Pyxidicoccus xibeiensis: one gene and its partner. The protein of the gene in region 2 interacts with the protein of the main gene of each other region in a pairwise test. Links are inferred from orthologs where the notes say so. Each region holds a gene or a part of one and is shown on either strand. Other genes may lie near its edges.

Region 1 (4,202 bases), on a different replicon or contig from region 2:
TGGCACTGCTCTAAGCCGGATGCCATGTCGTCGCATCCCCTGGACACCGCATCCTCTGAACGACGCAAGCGCCTGCTCCTGCTGGGGGCCCTGTGGCTGCTGGTGGCGGCGGCGCTGTTCGCCTTCCGCTCGGTGGTGATGCCCTTCGCGGGCGCGGCGCTCCTCGCGTACCTGGTGCAGCCGCTGGTGGCGCGCATCACCCGCCTGAGGGTGGCCGGCCGTGCCATTCCACGCGGGGCGGCCATCCTCCTCATCTACGCCGGCTTCTTCGTGGGCGTGTACCTGTTCTTCGTCGCGCTGGTGCCGCAGCTCTACCGGGAGATGGCGCGCGTCAGCCGCGACACGGTGGCCCTGGCCAACAAGCTCACCCCGGAGCACGTGCAGGAGCTCGCGCAGCGCGCCGAGACGTGGCTCAGCACCCGGGGCATCCCCGTGGCCCTCTCCAACCGCGCGCTGGAGGGCGCCGACGCCGCGGCGGGCACGGGCCAGTTCAGCCTGGCGTTGGATTTGGAGCAGCTGCTGGGGGACGCGGCGAAGCGGGCCTCGTCGCTGGTGCAGGAGAACCTGGGCGACATCGTCAACGTGTCGCGCACCATCGTCGCCGGGGTGGCCGCCGGCGTCTTCATGATGTTCTTCGTGATGATGGTGGCCGCGTTCTTCTCCATCGACGCGCAGGCCATCCGCCGCTACTTCGGCACGCTGGTTCCGCCCGAGTACCTCCAGGACGCGCGCCAGCTGATGGAGCGCGTGGACCGCTCGCTGGCCGGCGTGGTGCGCGGCCAGGTCACCATCTGCATCGTCAACGGCCTGCTGACCTTCATCGGGCTGCTGCTGTTCGGCGTGAAGTTCGCCTTCCTGCTGGCGACCATCGCCACCTTCTTCAGCCTCATCCCCATCTTCGGCACCATCCTCAGCTCGGTGCCCATCGTCCTCATCGCGCTGGCGGACGGCTTCCAGAAGGGGCTGGCCATCCTCGCGTGGATTGTCGGCATCCACGCGCTGGAGGCGTACTTCCTCAACCCCAAGATCATGGGGCAGGCGGCGCACCTCCACCCCGTCATCGTCGCCTTCTCCCTCATCGCCGGGGAACGGCTCTACGGGCTGGTGGGGGCCCTCTTCGCGGTGCCCGTGGCCTCCATCCTCGTGGCGTGCTTCGACTATGCACGCCTCAAGGCGCAGCCCGGGCCCGTGGCGGCCGCCCCGGCGGTGGAGGCCGAGCGGCTGCAGCCGCCCGCGGCCTGAGTCACTGACAGGCGGCGGAGCAGCGCGAGTTGCGGCAGGTGGGGATGCAGCGGCCGCAGTCGATGGAGCCGGGCTGGCAGCTTCCCGTGCAGGTGACGCCGCCGCAGCTCGGGCCTTCTGTCACGTGCGTGACAGCGGTGCCCAGGCCGCAGCAGGCGTCGGCCACGCAGTCGTCTTCGTCGTAGCAGGTCTTGTTGGACAGCACGGGGGGAGGCTCTCCCCCCGGCAGGTCCTCGACGCCCAAGTCACATCCCGCGAGGGCTCCGAGTGTCATCCCCACGACAAGGGTGAGCAGGCGGGCGAGCACGGGTCGGCGCATGGGCGCTCCTTTTTCCGGTGGCTTACCGGTTCATCGAGCCGAGGAAGTCGGCGTTCGACGGCGTCGGACGCATGTGCTTGAGCACAAATTCCATCGCGTCGATGGGAGTGAACGGATGGAGCACCTGGCGCAGGGCGGTGATGCGCACCAGGTCACCCTGGGTGAGCAGCAGCTCCTCCTTGCGCGTGCCGGACTTGTTGATGTCCAGCGTCGGGAAGATGCGCTTCTCCATCAGCTTCCGGTCCAGGACGATTTCCGAGTTACCGGTGCCCTTGAACTCCTCGAAGATGACCTCGTCCATGCGGCTGCCGGTGTCGATGAGCGCGGTGCCGATGATGGTCAGCGAGCCGCCCTCCTCGATGTTGCGCGCGGCGCCGAAGAAGCGCTTCGGCTTGTGGAGCGCGTTGGCGTCCACGCCGCCGGAGAGAATCTTGCCGGACGCCGGCACCACGGTGTTGTAGGCGCGCGCCAGACGGGTAATCGAGTCCAGGAGGATGCAGACGTCGTACTTCTGCTCGACGAGGCGCTTGGCCTTGTCGATGACCATCTCCGCCACCTGCACGTGGCGCGTGGCGGGCTCGTCGAACGTCGTCGACACCACCTCGCCGCGCACGCTGCGCTCCATGTCCGTGACTTCCTCCGGGCGCTCGTCCACGAGCAGCACGATGAGGTAGACGTCCGGGTGGTTGCGGCTGATGGCGTGCGCGATGTTCTGCAGCAGCACCGTCTTGCCGGCCTTGGGCGGCGCGACGATGAGGCAGCGCTGGCCCAGGCCGATGGGGCAGAACATGTCGATGATGCGCGTGGTCATCTCCGACGACTCGTGCTCCAGCTTGAGCTTGCGCGTCGGATACAGCGGCGTGAGGTTGTCGAACAGGATGCGCTCGCGCGCCGCGTCCGACATGGGGTCCGCGAAGTTGACCTTGTCCACCTTCTGGAGCGCGAAGAAGCGCTCGCCCTCGCGGGGCTGGCGGATGGGGCCCGTCACCGTGTCGCCGGGCCGCAGGTTGAAGCGGCGCACCTGCGACGGGGACACGTAGAGGTCGTCCGGGCTGGGCTGGTAGTCGCTGTCCGCGCTGCGCAGGAAGCCGAAGCCGTCGCTCAACAGCTCCAGCACGCCCTCCGCGTGGACCTCGAAGCGCTTGTCGGCGATGCCGCCCAGCAGCGCGAAGATGAGGTCCTGCTTCTTCAGACCCTGGTAGCCCTCGATGCCCACGTCGTGGGCCATCTTCGCCAGGTCGGTAATCTTCATCCGCTTCAGGTCGTTCAGCTTGATGACCTGCATCGGCGCGCCGTCCCGGGTGACCTCCGTGAAGGCGGGGGCCTCGGGGGACTCGGGAGGCGGCGGCAGGGTGGCGGCGTTCTGCTCGTCCTCGCCACCGGAGATGCGGGCCTCCTGCAGGTCGTCGTCGCGCACCGGCCGGGAGATGGGGGTGAGCACCGGGCGGGGCGGCGGCTCGGCGACGGCCTCTTCCGCGGGCTCGGCCTCCACCTCGACGTCCTCGTCGCGGCGGGTGCGGCGGGCCCGGGCGGGCTTCTCCGGCTCCACCCTTTCGACGGCCTTCGCCGCGCGCTTGCGGCGGGGCTTCTCGTCCGCCTCCACGGCGACGACGTCGGGGGCAGCGGCCTTCTCTCTCGAAGTACGGACTTTACGCATGGCTGTAACGCTTGGGGGGAATGAAGCGGCCGAGGGCTCGGACGGTGGGGGTTGCCGGGATGGGTCCGCGGCCCTCGGAAGCACCTTCCAGAAGGACGGCTCCGCCGGAATCCCTGAACGGGACTGCTCGGGCGTGAGCCAGTGTGGTTGGGAAGAGACGGCGCCGTCGACACACCTGCGCCATGAACCGCGCGGGGACGTTATTGACCCCCTCCGGACCTGTCAAGGCATCCTTGCTGTCCGGGGTCCGATCACTTCCTGTTGCTCAACAGGAGAGCCGGGGCAGCACATTTCCACCCGGAGGTTCTGGCATTGCCCGGGTCCGGCCCCCGAATCCAGGACCCGGCGGGTTGCCGCGCGCCCCCGCGCTCCGGAAAGGCAACACCCCGCCCCCGCCTCCCCTTCCCCACCCCACCGGCCCCGGTGGCCCCCGGCCTTCCGCCCCACCCCACGGCCCGGGTCCGCGCCGGGCCGTGGCGGAGCGGCTTCGCGCGCCGTGAAGCGGCCTACCCCAGAGGTCGTCGGTGGAGGACCGCTCTGGAGCATCCCGCAAAGGGCGTCACGGGATGTCGGTCAGACGCTCTAGATTGCGCGTCATCGCATGCCCCTTTCCGCGACGCCGCGCCTGGCGTCAGCGGAGCGCGCCAGCCTGGCGTGATTTGGAGTAAGGACCGCGCACCGTGGACGACTTCAAGAAAGCCGAAGCCCGAGCCCGCGAGCTCCGCACCGAGCTGGCGCACCACAACTACCGCTACTACGTGCTCGACTCCCCGGAGATCAGCGACGCGCAGTACGACAAGCTGATGCGCGAGCTGCAGGCGCTGGAGGACCAGCACCCCAGCCTCCAGACGCCGGACTCGCCCACCCAGCGCGTGGGCGGCGCGGCCGTGGAGGAGTTCGGGGAGGTGGTCCACCGCGTCCCCATGCTGTCGCTGGCCAACATCTTCGACGACGAAGGGCTGGTGGAGTTCGACGAGCGCATCC
Region 2 (4,113 bases):
ACCTTCCGCCAGCGCAGCGTGAAGCCCGGCACCTTCTGCTCGAACCGGGCGGAGTGCCAGCCCTCCAGCGGCACCGTGTGCCCCTTGCGGACCGACACGAGCATGCTGCTGGCCGACAGGAGCTGGTGGACGGTGAGCAGCGTCTTCCCGGAGACGGGGTCCAGGGCCTTCGCGCGAAGCTTGTCCACCTGGAGGTCCGCCTCCGGGAAGAGGTTCCACGTCTGGTCATACGCGTGGGGCGTCTCGCTGCTCAGGTCGTCCAGGACGAGCACCAGGTCCTGCCGCAGCAGCGCCACCGCGCGCTTGTGCAGCACCCCGTCGTAGAGCGTGTGCGAGCCTGACTGGTACGCCCAGCCCCCGGCCACGCCGCCAGTGGACAGGCCGGCCTTCGCGGTGCCCTCTCGCTGGTCCCCTCCGTCCACCACCACCGTGTTGTGGGCGCGCGTGCCGCGGAAGTAGTCATAGCCCTCCGTCTCCGGCTCGTTGGTGTAGTGGCCCGAGTCCGGCAGCAGCGTGCGCCCCGCCGAGTACAGGTGCACCGCCAGCGCGTCCAGGTGGCTGTGCAGGGTGCGGTAGGGGCCCACGTCGAAGATGACGTGCGTCTGCATCTTGAAGTTCTTCGCCGCGCCGAAGCTCGAGCGCAGCACGGCCTGCCCCGACGACGGGAAGAGCACGCGCGTCTCCAGCGGCGGCGTGCCCGCGGCGCCCGCGGAGAGGACGTAGGCGAAGCGCGGGTCGATGGCCGCCATCTGCTGGAACAGCGGCGTGTCCTGCGACCTGCGGATGTTGCGCTCCACGCTGGAGCCAATCATCGGGATGTCCCCGTCCGGCAGGACGATGTGCGTGGCGTAGCGGAGCATCTGCCGGATGCGCGGCTCGGCGTTGGCGGACAGCGCCACGCCGTGCATCTGGGCCCAGTGGTAGAGCTGCCAGAAGCCCGTCAGGAAGTAGAAGTGGTAGAAGGGCGACTGCTCCACCTCCACGCCATCCGCGTCGAGCACCTTGTCCAGCAGCAGGTCCAGCCGCGCCACCGCGGTGGCGCGCCACTCGGGCGAGGCGTCGAAGCCGGGGAAGTTCTCCGCGATGAGCAGCAGCGCCCCGGCCTGGGCGAGCCCGTGGTTGTAGTCCTCCTCGAAGTTCTCGGGGTCCCTCAGGAAGGCGCCCAGCTCCTGGATGCGCAGGCGCAGGCGGCCCGCCAGCGGCTCCTTGAGGCTCCGGTCCGAGAGCAGCTTCACGTACGTGTTCACCAGCACCATCGCCCGGAAGGCGGCGGTGTGCTTGTCCCAGGCGAACCCGGACTGGTGTCCGCGCTGGGCGAAGCCCTCCAGCACGTGGAGCAGCTTGGCGCGGTAGCGCACGTCGCCCGTCTGCCGCCACGCCCACAGCAGGTGCCGCGTGGGCCTCAGGCCGTAGAAGGTGAAGCGCCAGTACTTCTCGTTGAAGGGGTCCTCCGTCCAGGTGAGCGACGGGGAGAGCTGGACGGGCTCGAAGCGCGGCACCGGCCAGCGGTCCTGGAGGATGAGGTCCGCGTCCGCCAGCGTGCCCTCGTCGAGGAACGCGTACACCAGCTCCCGGGCCGACGGGGCGGCGCGCGGGAGGCAGGCCTCGGGCACCTGCTCACAGTCCGGCAGGTCCAGGGGCTCCGACGCGAGGTGCGAGGGCTCCGCGAGCTCCCCGGACGGCGACCGTCCCAGGGCCAGGGGCCCCGGGGTGGAGAGCAGCAGGACGAGGACGACGAGGGGGGCGGGGGCGCGCATGCACCCCGCAAGCTGGCTCGCGGCGCCGACGGGGCCATTGCCTTGTCGGATGACTCCGTGTGCAGCAGGACGGTGGTGCGTTCTACCCAGGCCCTAGAACTTCTCGAACTTCGACTTCTCCTTGCGCTTCTTGAACAGGAGCGCGGTGCGGCCCAGGAGCTGGGCGAGCTCGGACTGGGTGCCCTCGGCCACCTTCGCGGCGGCCTCCTGGCGCGTCTCCGGGCCCTCGTTGATCTTGATCTTGATGAGCTCGTGGTCCTTCAGGGCCTGCTCGACCGCGGCGATGACGCCTTCGGTGACGCCGGAGTTCCCGACGATGACCACCGGCTCCAGGTGGTGTCCTAGCGCGCGCAGGGCGCGGCGTTGCTTCCCGGTGAGCGGCACGTTCCTCGACTCCTTCATGATTCGTGGCAGGGGACCCCCGGTATCACCCGGGAGCGGGGGACGCACCCTACTTCTTCTGGGACGCCATGCGGATCTCCCGCTGCGCGTCGATGTGGTCTGGCTGAAGCTCCACGGTCCGCTTGAAGTGCTTCAGGGAGCCCGGGACGTCGCCACTCAGCTTGGCAATCACCCCCAGGAAGTAGTGCGCGGGGGCGCAGCGCTCGTTGCGCTTGATGGCGTTCATGATTTCGCGGAACGCCTCGGGCTGGGCGGCCTTCTTGTCCGTCGCCGTGAAGAAGCGCGCGTAGCCCCGCCACGCGTAGAACTCCGCCTCCTCCGCGTTCAGCTTGATGGCCTCGTCCAGCATCTTCACGGCCTCGGGGAACTTGCGGGCCTTCACGAGGATGGTGGACTTCTGGAACAGCTCCTCGGCCATGAGGATGGAGTTGATGTCCACCTCTGCCCCGGCGCCGCCACTCTTGAGCTCTTCGATGTAGGCCGCGCGGCTCTTGTCGTCCGAGAGCATCCGGTACGCATCGCCGATGTACGCGAACACCTCGGCCTTCAGCTTCTCCAACTCCGGGGGCGCGCCCTGCGGGAGCGTGTCAGGGTGGTACAGCTTGGCCAGGCGGAAGTAGGCAATCTTCACCGCGCTCGAGTTCGTCTGCTCCGTGAGCGCGAGCCGCTGGAAGTGGTTCTGCTGCTTCATCGCCATCGCGAGCTGGCGCAGCGCGGGAATCTCCTCCGCGCCCGGGGCATTCGCGGGCGTGGCGGCGGCGGCCGGGGCCGCCGGGCGGGCAGGCGGGGCCGCGCCCACGACGGGAGGCGCACCGCCGGGAGGACGCGGCGCGGTGGCGCTCGGGCCCGCGGGCCGGGGTGCCGCGGCGGCGGCTCCGGCGGGGCTCGGCCCCACGACGGGGGGCGGGCGCGGTGCCGCGCCAGGACCGGCCATTGGCGCGGTGGCGGGGCGGGCCGGGGCACCTGGAGCGGCCGGCGACGCGGCGGCGTGGGGCGCGGCTCCCGGTGCGGCAGGGCGGGGCGTCGCGCCTGGAGCGGCGGCGTGGGGCGTGGCTCCCGGCGCGGTGGAGTGGGGCGCTGTGCCTGGAGCGGCGGGACGGGTCGCTGCTCCCGGCGCGGTGGAGTGGGGCGCGGCTCCCGGCGCGGTGGAGTGGGGCGCTGTGCCCGGCGCGGTGGAGTGGGGCGCTGTGCCCGGCGTGGCGGCGTGAGGCGCCGAGGCCGGCGCTGCCGCGGGGCGAGGTGCTCCCGCGGCAGGCGGGGGCCCGACGGTGGGGGGCGTGCCCGGACGCTGGGGCGCGGCTCCCGGTGCGCCCTGGGGGGCCGTGGGCGGGCGCTGCCCGGCGGAAGGTGGCGTGGCGGCGGGTGGGGGCGTGGCCGAGGTCGCTGGCGGCGGCGCGACTGCGACCGCCCTCGCGGGCGCGGCGAAGGACACCGCGTCCAGCTCCTTGAGCAGGAAGCAGATGCGCAGCAGGTGGTCGGCGTCCTGGGGGAAGTCGGTCAGGAGCTGCGCCACCGAGCGCACCCCGTCGATGACGGCGAGCGCACGGACCTCATGTGGCGTGAGGCGCAGCTCGCTCGCGGCCACCAGCCCACCGGACTTCATGATGGGCAACTGGAGCACCGACGCCAGCCGGCGCTTGAGGTCCCCGGTCGGCAGCCGGCGCACTGTGTCGCTCAGCACCGCCCAGCGGTTGCCCAGCGGCATCGCCTTCTGGCCGGGCAGGTCGCGCGGCTCGAAGGTGAAGGTGCCGGACTCGGCGCGCAGGCCTCGGGACAGGATGAGGACCGCGCGCTGTGCCAGGTGCGTGAAGGCGCTGGCCGGCTGGAGCAGGCCCAGTCCGAAGAGGGCGGAGAGCAGCTCTCCTCCGAAGCGCTCGCGCGCGGCCTCGGCCTGCTGGAGCTGCTCGGACGTGAGGAGCCGGGCTCCCATCAGGGAGACGCCGAGCGCGTCATC

The links.
Region 1: the proteins of yhbY (region 2) and rho interact in binary tests that used the Escherichia coli proteins (3 or more experiments, as listed by UniProt). The link is inferred for Pyxidicoccus xibeiensis from one-to-one orthologs.

The regions. Positions count from the first base shown.
Region 1 is NZ_JAJVKV010000027.1:53,508-57,709, forward strand. The notes cover bases 902-3,861. They hold rho (transcription termination factor Rho), read right to left. Parts: upstream 3,219-3,861; coding sequence 1,584-3,218; downstream 902-1,583. Other genes in these bases: LXT23_RS47885 (AI-2E family transporter), read left to right, coding at 902-1,242; LXT23_RS47890 (hypothetical protein), read right to left, coding at 1,244-1,561. Outside these bases: more of LXT23_RS47885, read left to right, coding at 25-901; NAD-dependent DNA ligase LigA, read left to right, coding at 3,899-4,202. UniProt on the Escherichia coli protein: Facilitates transcription termination by a mechanism that involves Rho binding to the nascent RNA, activation of Rho's RNA-dependent ATPase activity, and release of the mRNA from the DNA template.
Region 2 is NZ_JAJVKV010000018.1:135,938-140,050, forward strand. What follows is about bases 506-3,376. They hold yhbY (ribosome assembly RNA-binding protein YhbY), read right to left. Parts: upstream 2,160-3,376; coding sequence 1,851-2,159; downstream 506-1,850. Other genes in these bases: LXT23_RS43760 (heparinase II/III family protein), read right to left, coding at 506-1,757; LXT23_RS43770 (DnaJ domain-containing protein), read right to left, coding at 2,209-3,376. In the rest of the region: more of LXT23_RS43760, read right to left, coding at 1-505; more of LXT23_RS43770, read right to left, coding at 3,377-4,113.